2 regions of the Sphingomonas sp. 66-10 genome follow, and region 2 is predicted to be linked to the other one. Evidence: riboswitches for the same ligand, from Rfam matches in the RefSeq annotation. Region 2 holds a riboswitch; the other holds the start of a gene.

Region 1 (7,472 bases), 110 kb from region 2:
GCTCGCCGAATTGCTGTTCATCTGGAAGCCGATGGCCGGGTTCGGCATCGTCGTGCGTTTCCTCGCGGTCGGCGGCGCGCTCGGCGCGGTGGCCGCGGCCTTGCTCGGCTGGTTCTCCGCCGGCTGGCGGCTCCACGACCGGTCCGACACATTGATGGCGCACCGCTGGAACGGCACCACGATCGCCGCGGTCAGCATCGCCGCCGCAATGTTCGCGTTCCGCGCCAACCGCACCCCATTGCGCATCCTGCTCGTCTTCTTCGCGATCGCCCTGCCGATTCAGGGCTATCTCGGAGCGGAGATGGTCTACGGCCCCAACCACCTCGGCCTGTAACGGAAGAAGGGCACCCACATGCATTCATTCAATGCCGGAAAATCCGCGCGCCTCAGGCTGGCCGGCGCCGCGCTGACATTGCTTGCCGCCTGCTCGGGCGTGGCGCAGGCGACGACCTATACGATGTACCGCGATCCCGGATGCGGCTGCTGCAAGAAATGGGCGGAGCACATGCGGTCCGCGCTCAAGGCGCAGATCACGGTGGTCGAGACGCGCGACGTCGCCGCCTTCGCGGACCAGCGCGGCGTGCCGGCGGCGCTGCGCTCGTGCCACACGCTGATCGCGGGCGGCTATGTCATCGAAGGCCATGTCCCTGCCGCCGACATCGCGCGGCTGCTCGCGACGAGGCCCAAGGGCGTCACCGGCCTCGCGGTTCCCGGCATGCCGCTGGGCTCGCCGGGGATGGAAGCCGGCGGGGAGAAAGAGCCCTATCAGGTGATCGCTTTCGGGCCGGGCGGGCGGCGGGTGTTCAGCAGCCATAACCGGTGACCGCGGCGGTCTCCGCGCGATAAATAAAGCAATAAACGGGCCAGATTGAATGACCTGGTGGTGAAATCGCCACGCGCCGTCGCTATAAAGGCGGTAGCGGGTATGGGGATTTTGACCGACCGATGAATGTTACCGACCGTGCGGCGCTGACGCGTCGTGGTTTGCTGGGCGCAGGCGGCCTGGTCGCCGCCGCTGCCATTCTGCCTACACATGCAAGCGCGGCGCTGCCGGCCGCGCCACGCACCTCGCCGCGCGTCGTGCGGCCCGAGCTGATGCGCCGCGCGCTCGCCGCCTTGCAACGCCACGGCGCGCGCGTGCAGCGCGATCGGATGGCGATCGTTGATTTCGACGCCGCATCGGCCGAGCCGCGGTTCCATTTCGTCGATCTGGCGAGCGGCGCGAGCATTGCCAAGCTGGTCGCGCACGGCAGCGGATCGGATCCCGCGCATACCGGCTTCCTCCACCGCTTCTCCAACGCCAACGGCTCGAACGCCTCGTCCGAAGGCGCCTTCCTAGCCGCCGATTATTATATCGGCAAGCACGGCCGGTCGCAGCGTTTGATCGGTCTCGATCCCACCAACAGCAACGCGCTCGCCCGCGCGCTCGTCATCCACGGCGCCTGGTATGCCAATGCCGACATGATCCGCACACACGGCATGCTCGGGCGCAGTCAGGGCTGTTTCGCGGTCGGCGAGCGCGAACTCGCCGAGGTGTTCGAACGGCTCGGTCCCGGCCGGATGATCTACGCCGCGAAGGTGTGACGGGCGAGCGCGGCGATTACTTCCCGATCACGAAATCCTTGAGGCTGCTGACATCGGTCAGCGCATCGGGGGTGACGACGACGGTCGCGCCGGGCACCAGCACGCTTTCGATCGCGGCGCGGGTCGCCGCGGTCATGTCGACATCGCCGAGCTGCATATCCTCGTCGAGCGTCTGCCCGGGCAAGGCGATCCGCGTCCAGCGCCGCGCCCCCGCGGAATCGGCGGACTGGAGCGAGTAGAGATAGGGGTGGCTGATCTGCCGGTTCACCCCGACGGTGGCTCGGCCGATGATCCGCCCGCCGCGGATCACGAACAGGGCGCGATCGGTGGTGCTGACGACGATCGACACCGGCCCGGTCGGCGCGCGCGCCGGATCCCAGAAATCGCGCGCACCCGGCGCGCCTGCCCCGCTCTTCGCCGCCGCGGCGATTACGTCGCCCGCCGGGACCACCGCGGGCAATGCGTCGCGCTTGGTCACCACCACCGTCATCCCGAGCGGGGTCGCGCCGTAGAGCATCTGCGCGAATTTCGCCGGCAGGCGGATGCAGCCGTGCGACGCGGCATGCCCCGGCAGCGCGCCGGCATGAAGCGCGATCCCGTCCCATGTCAGCCGCTGCATGAACGGCATCGGCGCGCTATTGTAGAGGTTGGACCGGTGATCCTTCTCCTTCTGGAGCACGGTGAAGATCCCGGTCGGCGTCTCATGCCCCTTCTTGCCCGACGAGACGGTGGTGATCGCGATCGGCAGGCCGTTGCGATAGACCACCGCGCGCTGCGTCTCGAGGTTGACGACCATCAGGATCGGCCCCGCCGGCGCGGTCTGCGGCGCCCACATATATTCGCCCGCCTTGAGCGCCTTGGCCGATCGCAGTACCGAGGCATTGTCGAGCGTCGCGCGCCCGGTGACGGTGACCGTGGCGGGTTCGGGGGCGGAAACCTGCGGCGCGAGCACGGCGGCGGCGAGCAAAGCGAACATCGACATGCCGGCGCCTTAGCGCGGATGAAGGGCGGTTTGAATCGCGGAAATTTCGCCGCTCCGGCCGATTGCCCGCGCGTGCGGACACATGTTGCGCATAAACAACGCATGAAGTGGATATAGATACGTATAAATAGGCAAATGCGTTATATTTGCTTGATCGAGCAACGAATCGCGCTAGGGGCAGCGCAATCCACGCGGGCCGCGAGCCGCCGCCCGTGCCATATCGCTCTACGGGGAGGAAAGTCGTGAAACAGGGTCTGGCCGGAACATCGCGTCTCGCGTTCGTCATCACCGCCGCCGCGCTCGCGCAACCCGCGCTGGCGCAAACCGCCGCTGCGCCCGAAGCCGTGCCGGCCGCCCCGGCCGACAATAATGCGATCGGCGATGTCGTCGTCACCGCGACGCGGATGGGCGCCACCGCGCTGCAATCCACCCCGATCGCAGTCAATGCGGTGACCGGCGCGCAGATCGCCGATCGCGGCATCCGTGATGCGCAGGACCTCAAGGCCTATGTCCCCAGCCTGCAGGTGTCGGACCTCAACGGCTATGCGCAATTGTTCATCCGCGGGGTCGGATCGAACACGGTCTATATCGGCTCGGACCCGAGCACGACGATCAACCTAGACGGCGTCTACCTCGCCCGCCCGCTGGGCTATTTCAACGAATTCCTCGACGTCGAGCGGGTCGAGGTGCTGCGCGGGCCGCAGGGCACGCTCTATGGCCGCAATTCGGTCGGCGGCACGGTCAATATCATCTCGCGCACCCCGTCGGACACGTTCGAGGGGCAGGTCCAGGCACTCTACGGCACGTACAACCGCTATGGCGTGCAGGGCTATGTTTCCGGCCCGCTGACCGAAAGCGGCGTCCGCGCCAGCCTGGCGTTCGACGTCTCGGGGCACGACGCCTATCGCAAGAACGTCTCGACCGGCGGCGATGTCGAGGACAATCGCTCGTTCGGCGTGCGCGGTCAGGTGCTGATCCCGCTGGGCGGCCACGATACGTGGACCTTGCGCGCGGATTATTCGCGCCAGGCCGGCGCGCTCGGCGGCGCGATCAAGCTGCTGCGCCCGGACGGCAATGCGCTCGACGATTCGATCCTCGGCGATTTCTCCAAGGTGTCGATGAACGACCCCAACCGCACCGTGCTGAAGAATTACGGCTTCGCCAGCGATGCCTCGTTCCAGCTCGCGCCGGGGCTCACTCTGCGCTCGCTGACCAGCTATCGCGGGATCGACGGCTCGATCGTCGCCGATGCCGACGCGAGCTCGATGGCGATCCTCGCCGATTACGTCACTCCGATCAGCCAGCAGCAGTTCAGCCAGGAATTCACGCTCAACGGCAAGAGCCGCGCGCTCGATTACGTGCTCGGCGCTTATTATTTCCAGGAGGTCGATCGCGAGCCGCAGGTCGTGCCGATCCTCGCCGCGGGGATTTCGCATGTCCAGCAATCGCGGCTCTTCGCGCGCGCCGCGGCGGTGTTCGGGCAGGTCGAATATCACGTCAATGAAATGGTCTCGCTGGTCGCCGGGCTGCGCTACACCGCCGAGCGCAAACATTATCAGCTCGACGATTATTTCACCGCCTCGACCTCGACCAACCCGGCGATCGTCCGCGCCGCGCCGGTGCTGTCGGGCGTGCCCGGTCTCCCCGATCCGTTCACGGTCGACACGGTGCGCCGCGATCATGCGCTGACCCCGAAATTCGGCATCAACATCCGCCCGGCGAGCAACGCGCTCGTCTATCTGTCGGCGACGCGCGGGTTCAAGAGCGGCGGGTTCGATTATGGCGCGAACAACGCGGTCGACGCCGCCGCCGGCTATGGCCCGGAGAAATTGTGGTCGTATGAAATCGGCCTCAAGAGCGACTGGTTCAACCGCCGGCTGCGCGTCAACCTCGACGCTTTCTATTATGATTACGCCGACCTGCAGGTCGAGAATTGCGTCCGCATCGGCAATTCGTTCGGCGCGCGGACGCAGAATGCCGGCACCGCGCATGTGAAGGGGGTCGAGCTCGAACTGCAGGGCCGCCCGGTCGCCGGGCTCGAGCTGTTCGGCAATGTCGCCTATCTCGACGCGCGTTATGCGCGTTACGATGCGGCCTATGTCACCGCGTTCGGCACGTTCGACGCCGCGGGCAAAAGGCTCAACAACGCGCCGCGCTGGTCGGCGACCTTCGGCGGCACCTATACGCAGGATCTCGGCAATGCCGGATCGGCGTTCGTCGGGGTCGACGCGCATGTCCAGTCGACGGTCTATTTCACCCCCGCCAACGACGGGGTGAACGGCGTGACCGGCTATCCCGAGCAGCAGCGCGGCTATGGCGTGCTCGGCGCGCGGATCGGGTGGAACAGCGCGGACAAATTGTGGAAGTTCACCGTATCGGGCAGCAACCTCACCGATCGGCAATATGTCACCGGCACCGCGGGCTATACCGCCGCGATCGCCGGCCGCCCCGGCCGCCCGCGCGAGGTGATCGCGCAGATCAGCCGGAAATTCTGAGCCTAAACGGCGCCGCGATGTGGATTGACGCGGCGCAGCATTTGCCTATGACCGATCACGCGACAGGTTCCCCTTGACCGGGGATTGAAAGGGAACGGGGTTCGAAACCCCGGCTGCCCCTGCAACTGTGAGCGGCGAGCCACCGTGCCACATGCCATTGGGATCGACATCCTGAGAAGGCGGCACGGAGCGGCATTGACCCGCAAGCCAGGAGACCTGCCCGTCGCGGTCGTCCTTCGACCGGCCAGGGTGCGCCGGACGGACGGGGGTCAAACCCGCGAGACGACAAGCAACCAGCCCCGGTGCGCATCGCGCGCCGGCGCATGTCGTCATGTGGGAGACTATGAAGCTTCTCTATCCAATCGCGGGCGTCGCGCTGATCGCGCCCAGCCCCCTTTTCGCCCAATCCGCCAACCAGCCGCCGGTATCGGCGCCGGCGCCCGACGCCGCCGCCACGCCCGATGCCGACGGCACCGTCGTCGTCACCGCGATGCGCGCGCCCGTCGCGATCGATCGCGTCGCGGCGTCGGTCACCGTGCTCGACAAGAATGCGATCGACCGCGCCGGCGACATGTCGGTTTCCGATCTGCTGCTGCGCACCCCCGGGGTCACTATGTCGCGCAACGGCGGTTATGGCACCGCGACCAGCCTGCGCATCCGCGGTGCAGAGAGCGATCAGACGGTGGTGGTGATCGACGGGGTCAAGCTCAACGATCCGTCGGCGACCGGCGGCGGCTATAATTTCGCCAATCTGCTGACCGGCGACGCCGGGCGGATCGAGGTGCTGCGCGGGCCGCAGTCGATCTTGTGGGGCAGCCAGGCGATCGGCGGGGTGGTCAATGTCGTGACCCCGCTGCCCGAAAAGCGGCTCGAGGGCAGTTTCGATATCGAGGCGGGCAGCCGCGATACCGTCAGCGCGCGCGCGGCGATCGGCGGCAATGACGGGCCGCTCGCATGGCGCGTCGGCGGGCAGGCCTTCACCACCCGCGGCATCTCCGCGATCGCCCCCGATTTCGGCGGGCGGGAACTCGACGGCTATACCAACCGCTCGATCGCCGGGCGTGCAGTGCTGACGATCACGCCCAACGTCAGCGCCGAACTGCGCGGCTATTATGCCAACGGCCGCGCCGGGATCGACGGATTCAGCGGCGACACCCCCGAATATACGCTCAACCGCGAATTCGTCGGCTATGCCGGCCTCAATGTCGCGCTGCTCGACGGGCGGTTCCGCAACCGGTTCGCTTATGGCTACACCAACACCGATCGCGACAACTACAATCCGGCGCGTGCGCGGACGCTGACCTTCGACGCGGCAGGGCGCAACGAACGGCTCGAATATCAGGGCAGTTTCGCGATCGCGCGCGGGGTCGACGCGGTGTTCGGCGCGGAGAATGAGGTGAGCCGCTTCCGCAGCGTCTCGCCCGCCGCCAGCCTGTCGGTGCCGATCCCCGCGCCCGCACGCGGCCGGGCGGAGATCACCAGCTTCTACGGCCAGCTCAACGCCGCGGTGATCGCCGGGCTGACGCTGACCGCGGGGGTGCGCAACGACGATCACAGCCGCTACGGCGGCAAGACCCTGTTCGCCGGCGGCGGCGCCTGGGCGTTGCCCACCGGCACCGTGTTCCGCGCGAGCTATTCGGAAGGCTTCAAGGCGCCGACGCTCTACCAGCTCTTCTCCGAATATGGGAACCAGGCGCTGCGCCCCGAACGCGCGAACGGATGGGAAGCGGGGGTCGAACAGCGTTTCCTCGACGGGCATGTCGCGCTCGGCGCGACCTATTTCGAGCGGCGCTCGAACGACCTCATCATCTACAACGGCTGCTCGACCGGCGCGATCGACTCGATGTGCCTCGTCCCCGGCAGCACCACCCAGCGCCGCTTCGGCTATTACAAGAACGTCTCGCGCGCCTTCGCCAACGGCATCGAGGCGGCCGGGCATGTCGCGCTCGGCAAGCGGCTGACGATCGACGGCAATTACAGCTGGACCGCATCGGAGGATCGCTCGCCGGGCGTCGCCACGTTCGGCCGGCAATTGCCGCGCCGCCCGCGCCACGCGTGGAACGCCAGCGCCGATTACAGCTTCCCAGGCGGTCCGTCGTTCGGCGCGGCGGTGCGCTGGTCGGGCGATACGTTCGACAGCGCGACGAGCAATGTCGTGCTCGCTTCTTATACGTTGGTCGACCTGCGCGCCGAGCTGCCCGTCACCCCGGGGCTGCGGCTGTTCGTGCGCGGCGAAAACGTGTTCGACGAGAAATATGAGACCGTCTATCGCTACGGCACCCTCGGCCGCAGCATCTATGCCGGCTTCCGGGGGCGCTTCTGATGCGTGCGCCGTTCATGAAAGGAGCAACGACGATGACCCGATCCGATGCGCGCGTCTCCACGCTGTGGATCATGCTGCTGACGCTGGC
Region 2 (7,472 bases):
CGCGTTCGAGCCGTAGATGAGCTCGACGCGATCGACGAAGAAGCCGTCGATGGTGAAGCCGTCGCGGCTCCCGTCGCGCAGCGGGGTGGATTGCGGGATGCCGTTGATCGCGAACAAGGGCGAGCGGCCGCGCAGGGTTTCGCCCGCGCCCGAAAGTTTCTGCCGGGTCGGCGAGAAGGAGGGGGTGAGCGTCGCCACCGCATCGGTGACCGAGCCCGAGATGGCGATCTGCTGGTCGAGCGACTTCTTGTCGATGACATCGATCGTCAGCGGCAGGGCGCTGGGCGGGAGCGCACTGCGCGCCGCGGTGACCACGATATCGCTGCCGGACGCACGCTGGCTTCCTGCGGCGTCGTCATCCGCCGCGAACGCCGGGACGGCCGGCGCCGCAAGAGCCGTCGCGCCGATCGCGAGACGCAGCAGGTAATTCGCGTGCATAGATTCCCCCCGGGTTGCGAGGAGGTTCCTAGAAATCATTTCTGGCTAATGCAACGCACTCGCAAGAATATTATTCGGTAGAGCCGGAGCGGCGAGAAGAGAATTTACACGCCGCGTGGCGGACCGGAGCGGAATCCGCGCCTTATGCCTACTCCAGAGGAGCGCCGCCCGCTCCCCGGCAATCGCATTTGGTATGATCCTTCGTCACCCCGGCCCGGTGCCGGGTCCACTCCGCCTCCTGCCTTATGGCAAGAGCGTCTTGTCCAGCCGATGCCTCCCGGCGGTCCCCGGTATAAGGCCGGGGTGACGCAGAGGCGAAACCGCATATGCAAAGGCTCTTTGCGACGCGCCTCCTACACGAACCCGCGGATGACACCTGCGAGAAAGCGCAATAGGCTCCGGGCGTTACACCGGCGGAGGGGTATGGCGCAGGAACTTATCTTCTGGCCGATGATCGTGATGGCGCTGCTCACCTTCGTCCCGCTGGCGATGATGCCGGTCAAGCGAATCCGGTCTGCGGTTCGCGGCGACACCACGCCCGACGATTATAGGTTCGGCGAATCCGCGCGGGTCCCCACCGACGTCGCGCTTCCCAATCGCAACTATATGAACACGCTCGAAGTGCCGCTGCTGTTTCACGTCCTGCTGATCGCTCTCTACGCGACCCACAGGGTCGATATCGCCTTCGTATCGCTGGCCTGGGCTTATGTCTTATTGCGGAGCCTCCACAGCTTTATCCATCTGACCTACAACAGGGTAACGCACCGCGTGGTGCCGTTCGCCGCCAGCAACTTCGTGCTGATCACGATGTGGCTGCTATTCGCGCTCAGTCTTTTCCGCTTCGGTCACCAGGGCATCGGTTGATCGGCAGGCCCAGCCAGAGTTGCCACATCACAAGACGCTCGCGACCTCCGCTACCGCGACAGCCCAATGCCACGGCGATCTGGGGCCGGATCGTCAGCCAGGAATTCGCGAGCGCGCCGCCCAAATCTTGAGGATTTGCGCGGCGCCGACTTTGCGATAAGGGCGCCTACGCCGGCCGGGCCTGCCCGGCGGGCGAAGATCGCGCCGGTTCCCCGCAAGGGGATTCAAAGGGAACGGGGTTCGATACCCCGGCTGCCCCTGCAACTGTGAGCGGCGAGCGAGATCCACCAGCGCGGGGCGCGTCGCCCCGCGCGGCCACTGGGCGACCGGGAAGGCGTGGATCGAGCGACGACCCGCGAGCCAGGAGACCTGCCGGCGCGGGTCGCTCAATGCTTCGGTCCAGGGGTCGGCCGCGGCACGGGGGTTCTTCCGTCGAGCGACGCGCAGCCGCGCGGCCCGGGGCCGCACGCGGCGCGAGCTGGCCGGGGCACCCGCGTTCGCCCCTGCCCGCCTGCGCCGCGCGTCCGACCGGACAGCCCCGCCCACGCCGAACGAACCGACGCGACGTGGAATGAATGATGACCAGAATGTTTGTTTCCCTGCTTGCGCTTGTCGCCGCCACCCCGGCGCTTGCGCTGAGCGACCAGCCCCCTGCCCCCGCCGATTCCGCCGAAGTCGCGGCAGCGCGCGCCGGCGACGTCGTCGTCACCGCCTCGCGCTCGGGCGATGCGATCCCGACCGATCTGATCGGTTCCTCGGTGACCGTGCTCGACAGCGACGCGCTCGCGCAGCGCCAGACGCGGATGGTTTCCGATATCCTGCGCGACGCGCCGGGCGTGGCGGTCAGCCGCTCGGGGGCGATCGGCGGGACGACGCAGGTGCGCATCCGCGGGTCGGAGAGCAACCACGTCCTCGTCTTCGTCGACGGGATCAAGGCGAGCGATCCTTATTACAGCGAGTTCGACTTCGCCGGGCTCGTCGCCGACGAGAATGCACGGATCGAGGTGCTGCGCGGCCAGCAGAGCGCGCTCTACGGATCGGATGCGATCGGCGGGGTGATCAGCTACGCCACGCTCACCGGCCGCGAAGCGCCGGGCATCACCGCGCGCGCCGAGGGCGGGTCGCAAGGCAGTTTCGCCGCCGCGGCGCGCGCCGGCGGGGTCGCCGGGGACAATGTGGATTACGCTGTGTCCGCCGCCTATCTCACCACCAAGGGCTATCCGGCGGCGCCCGGCGGATCGCGCGATCTCGGCGCCGACAATCTCGGGGTGTCGTTCAAGACCAACTGGACCCCCTCGCCCGTGTTCAAGCTCACCGCGGTCGGGCGTTACAATTACACCCGCGCCGATACCGACGATCAGGCGATCGCGCCCAATTCGCCGGTGGTGCTGGGCTATCCGGTGATCACGCTCGTCGACACCCCGGGGAGCTATTACAAGAACAACACCTATTACGGCCTCGTCAGCGCCGAGCTCAATCTGTTCGACGGCGCGTGGAGCAACATGCTGTCGGGGCAGATCACCGATGCCGCGCGCGACGGCTATACCAGCGCGGGCTACAGCTATGGCGATCGCGGCCGGCGCTATCGCGCGGCGTTCAACAGCACCGTCCGCTTCGGCAGCGAACATGTCCGCAACCGCTTCACTTATGCGGTCGATTTCGAGCGCGAACAGGCGCGGGTGATCGATCCCTCGGGCTATGCCTTCACCGGCACCAACCGGTCGGACACCACCGGCTTCGTCGCCGAATATGAGCTGACCGTCGACCAGCGGCTGTCGCTCGGCGCCTCCGCCCGGATCGACCAATATTCGCGCTTCAAGGGCGCGGAGACCTATCGCGCGACCGCAAGCTATCTGCTGCCGACTGGCACCCGGCTCCACGCCGCTTACGGCACGGGGATCAAGGCGCCGACGCTGACCGAATTGTTCGGCTATTCCACCGGCCAATATATCGGCAACCCCAACCTGCAGCCTGAACGGTCGAAGGGGTGGGAAGCCGGGGTCGAACAGATTTTCGCCGGCGGCAACGCCAAGATCGGCGCGACCTATTTCGACAATCGCTTCGAGGACGAGATCCAGACGGTCTATGTCTTCGCCAACGGCCAATATGTCACCTCGAGCGCCAACAGCGCCACCGCCACGTCGCAGAAGGGCGTCGAACTCTACGCCAATATCAAGCTGAAGGACTGGCGCGTCGACGCGGCCTATACCTATCTCGATGCGCCGCAATCGGTGCTGGCGGTGGCGCGCCCGGCGCCCGCCGACGGCAGCTATCAGGCGCCGGTGCCGGTGATCACCCAGGCGGTGCGGCGGCCCAAGAACAGCGCCAGTCTCAATGTGAGCTATGTGCCCGACGCGCTGCCGCTCAGCGTCACCGCGACGCTTCGCTACAATGGCGCGATGCGCGACTATGCGTTCAGCAGCAGCTATCAGACGCTGCTCGTCGACCTGCACGATTATGTGCTGGTCAACTTGAACGCGAGCTATGACCTGACCAAGCGCGTGCAGATCTTCGGCCGGGTCGAGAATCTGCTCAACCGGAAATATCAGGAGGTCTTCACCTATCGCGCGCCGGGCACCACCGCTTACGGCGGGGTGCGGATCAAGCTGTAGCGGAGGACGTCGACTTGTCCGGTCTCCTCTCCCCGTTCGCCCTGAGCCTGTCGAAGCCCTGCACTTCTTCTTCTTCAGCGGAAAGAAGTGCAGCCCTTCGACAAGCTCAGGGCGAACGGTTGGTTATGATATGAAGTCCTAATTCCGGTAGCGGCTCGGCGGAACGCCCAGCACGCGCCGGAACATCGTCGAGAAGCTCGCCGGCCCGTCATAGCCGAGATCGAGCGCGATCGCGGTGACCGGCTCCCCCGCCGCGAGCCGCGGCAGCGCGACCGAGAGACACGCCTGCCGCCGCCATTCGGCGAAGCTCATCCCCGTCTCGCGGCGGAACAGGCGGGTGAAGCGACGGCGGTTCATCGCCAGCGCATCGGCCCATTGGTCGATCGTCGCCGTCGCGCGCGGGCGCTCGAGAAAGGCGTGGCACCGCCCGGCGAGCGCGGCGTGCCGCGGGAACGGCACCGCGAGCGGGATCACCGGCGCGCGATCGATCTCGGTCGCCAGCAGGCGCATCACCAGCGCATCGCGCCCGGTCTCGTCATATTCGGCCGGAATCTCGGCCGCGGCGACGAGCAATTGCCGCAACAACGGCGAGACCGAGACGACGCGGCAATACCGCCCCAGCGTCGGGCACGCCGCCGGCTCGACCAGCACGCTGCGCGTCGTGACCGCGCCGACCATCCGCACGGCATGTGGCGTCCCTGCGGGAATCCACACCCCGCGCTCGGGCGGCGCCACCCAGGCACCCTCCAGGGTGCTCACCGCCACCACCCCGCGCGCCGCATAAAGGAATTGCCCGCGCCGGTGGCTGTGCTCGGCCAGTTCGAACGACGCCGGATAGTCACCGCCGATGCCGACCACGGGGCGCGGGACATGCTCGTAATCGTTGGCGTGGCGATGTGTCACTTTGTCCCACTCGCGAAATTGATTGACCCATATATGGATGCGGGACGCCGCGCGAGGGTCTAAATCGCCTCGCGGGTTCAAGGATCGACGATGCGCGACACGATGACGGCCGGCAGCAAGAGCGATGCGGCAGCGAATGGCACGGTGTTCGGCGTGATCGCCGCGATCAGCTTCTGCCACCTGCTCAACGACATGATGCAGTCGCTGCTGCCGGCGATCTATCCGGGCTTGAAGACCGATCTGGGGCTCAGCTTCGGCCAGATCGGGCTGGTGACGCTCGCCTATCAGCTCACCGCCTCGATCCTCCAGCCGCTCGTCGGGCTCTATGCCGACAAACGGCCGACCCCGCTCGCGCTGCCCGGCGGCACGCTCTTTTCGCTTGCCGGGCTTTCGGTGCTGTCGATCGCGCACAATTATCCGCTGGTGCTGGTCGGCGCGTCGCTGCTCGGGGTCGGCTCCTCGGTCTTCCACCCCGAATCTTCGCGCGTCGCGCGGATGGCGGCGGGCGCGCGGCACGGGCTTGCGCAATCCCTGTTCCAGGTCGGCGGCAATGCCGGGCAGGCGCTCGGCCCGCTCGCCGCCGCGATCGTCGTGGTGCGCTGGGGGCAATCGAGCCTCGCCTTCTTCGCGCTGCTCGCCCTGCTGTCGGGCACGGTGTTGTGGAATGTCGCGACCTGGTATCGCCACCACGGGCTCGAACGGCTTCACGCCGGGCGCAAGGCGGCGACCGCGATCCCGCTGCCGCGCGGCCACGCGACGCGGGGGATCCTGATCCTGCTCGCGCTGATCTTCTCCAAATATGTCTATCTCGCCAGCCTGACGAGCTATTACACTTTCTATCTGATCCACCGTTTCGGCGCGTCGGTGCAGAATGCGCAATTGCATCTGTTCGCCTTCCTCGCTGCGGTGGCGGTCGGCACCGTGCTCGGCGGGCCGCTCGGCGACCGTTTCGGGCGCAAATATATCATCTGGTTCTCGATCCTCGGCGCGCTGCCCTTCACCTTGCTGCTGCCGCATGTCGGGCTGGTCTGGACCGGGCCGCTGACGATCGTGATCGGGCTGATCCTCGCCTCCGCCTTCCCCGCGATCGTGGTGTTCGCGCAGGAGCTGGTGCCGGGCAAGGTCGGGATGATCTCGGGGCTGTTCTTCGGCTTCTCGTTCGGGATGGGCGGGCTCGGCGCCGCGGTGCTCGGCTGGCTCGCCGATCGCGCGGGGATCGACGCGGTCTATCAGCTCTGCGCCTTCCTGCCCGCGATCGGGCTGCTCACCGCACTGCTGCCGGACGCCGAACGACGGCGATAAGCCCCGAGTCTCGATGATATCGGGATGAACCCGCACGATCGCCGCGCGGCGCGCCGATCGGCGTGGAAATTTCTCGATGCCATCGACCCGCGCTGTTCGCGCCCTCGGATTTCACCCTATTTATCAACGAGATGCTGCCGCATGACGCGCGGCATCGATTAGTTGACACTGGGGTAAAAATTAGAAGTTTGTTAATATTCATGGGCGGATATTAACAAACGGAAACAAAGTGTTTCTATCTAAACTTCGGCAGCTCGGTCTGTCGGACAGGACCTTTGCGATGCTTTAGGCCCGGGTCCGACGAATGGATGGGTTTGTCGCAGGAGTATTGTACATGGCCGCCCCCACTGCGTCCACGCTCCTCTTCTCTATCCCTTCATGTCGATCGTTACGGACACGTCCCTAAAGACTTGTCCGGCATAGGTTCGCGAGTCGCCGATCATTTGCAGCAGAAGGATTCAGGAGGAAACCATGTCCCACCATTCTTCGAATGCTAAGCTACTCCTCGGCGCCGGGTCGGTCGTCGCGCTTTTGCTGGTGAGCGCCTGTGACAGCGCTGGCGGTTATCGCGTCGCCAGCGTCGGTGCACCCTCCGCGGGCAATGGCGGCTCGAACGGCAGCAACGGCGGCGATGGCTCGGGCGGGACCAACGGATCGAACGGCAACGGCTCCAACGGGAGCAATGGCAGCAACGGTTCCAACGGCTCTAATGGATCGAACGGTGCAAACGGCGCGAATGGCAGCGGGCTGCTGACCGATACGATCACCCAGGTCTCCCCGGTGCTCGCCACCGCCGGCAATGCGGTGCTCGGCGTCGCCAACGGTGCCGGGGCGGTCACCACCCCGATCGCCACCGCGGTGCCGCTCGCCCAGCCGATCACGGGCACGATCACCCGGATGTTGAACGATACCGGCACCGCGCTGGTCGATGTCGGCCAAGGCCGCACCCTGCTGGTCAACGGCGTCAAGGGCGTGGTGGGTGATGCGCTGACGATCGCGGTCGGCAACAATCCGGTGCTCACCGCGGCGAATGGCGCGCCCGGCGCGATCGGGGTCGCGGCGCTCGGCACCGCCGCGCCGGCCGGGACGCTCGCCACCGCAGGCGTGCTCAACGCGGGCAATGTGGTGTCCGCCACGGTCAACGGCGTCGCCAATGTCAGCGTCGCCAACGTCACCGCGCCGACCGGGGGCGCCTCGGCCAATCTGGTCAATCTGGCGCTCAACAACACCAATGTGATCGGCAACGGGCAACCCGCGCTCGTCAACGCCAACCTGCTCCCCGGCGGCGTGCCGACGACCGGCGGCATCACCAATGTCGCCAGCACCGTAACCGGGGCGGTCGGCGGGGTGCCC

What was found. A riboswitch is a leader RNA that binds a small molecule or an ion and turns the genes downstream of it on or off. The one in region 2 is predicted to bind cobalamin.
Region 1: linked by a shared signal. The riboswitch ahead of BGN95_RS15755 (TonB-dependent receptor plug domain-containing protein) and the one ahead of BGN95_RS16195 (TonB-dependent receptor plug domain-containing protein) in region 2 are both predicted to bind cobalamin.

Annotation. Positions count from the first base shown of each region.
Region 1 is NZ_MKRR01000133.1:385,435-392,906, forward strand. It holds gene BGN95_RS15730 (DUF2231 domain-containing protein) at 1-334, shown strand, start outside; gene BGN95_RS15735 (DUF411 domain-containing protein) at 353-823, shown strand; gene BGN95_RS15740 (murein L,D-transpeptidase catalytic domain family protein) at 946-1,584, shown strand; gene BGN95_RS15745 (L,D-transpeptidase family protein) at 1,601-2,566, opposite strand; gene BGN95_RS15750 (TonB-dependent receptor) at 2,809-5,061, shown strand; cobalamin riboswitch at 5,109-5,299, shown strand; gene BGN95_RS15755 (TonB-dependent receptor plug domain-containing protein) at 5,405-7,384, shown strand; partial or broken gene BGN95_RS15760 (hypothetical protein) at 7,417-7,472, shown strand, end outside.
Region 2 is NZ_MKRR01000133.1:490,453-497,924, forward strand. It holds gene BGN95_RS16185 (TonB-dependent receptor) at 1-438, opposite strand, end outside; gene BGN95_RS16190 (MAPEG family protein) at 862-1,302, shown strand; cobalamin riboswitch at 1,492-1,693, shown strand; gene BGN95_RS16195 (TonB-dependent receptor plug domain-containing protein) at 1,890-3,914, shown strand; gene BGN95_RS16200 (AraC family transcriptional regulator) at 4,053-4,817, opposite strand; gene BGN95_RS16205 (MFS transporter) at 4,908-6,119, shown strand; gene BGN95_RS16210 (hypothetical protein) at 6,591-7,472, shown strand, end outside.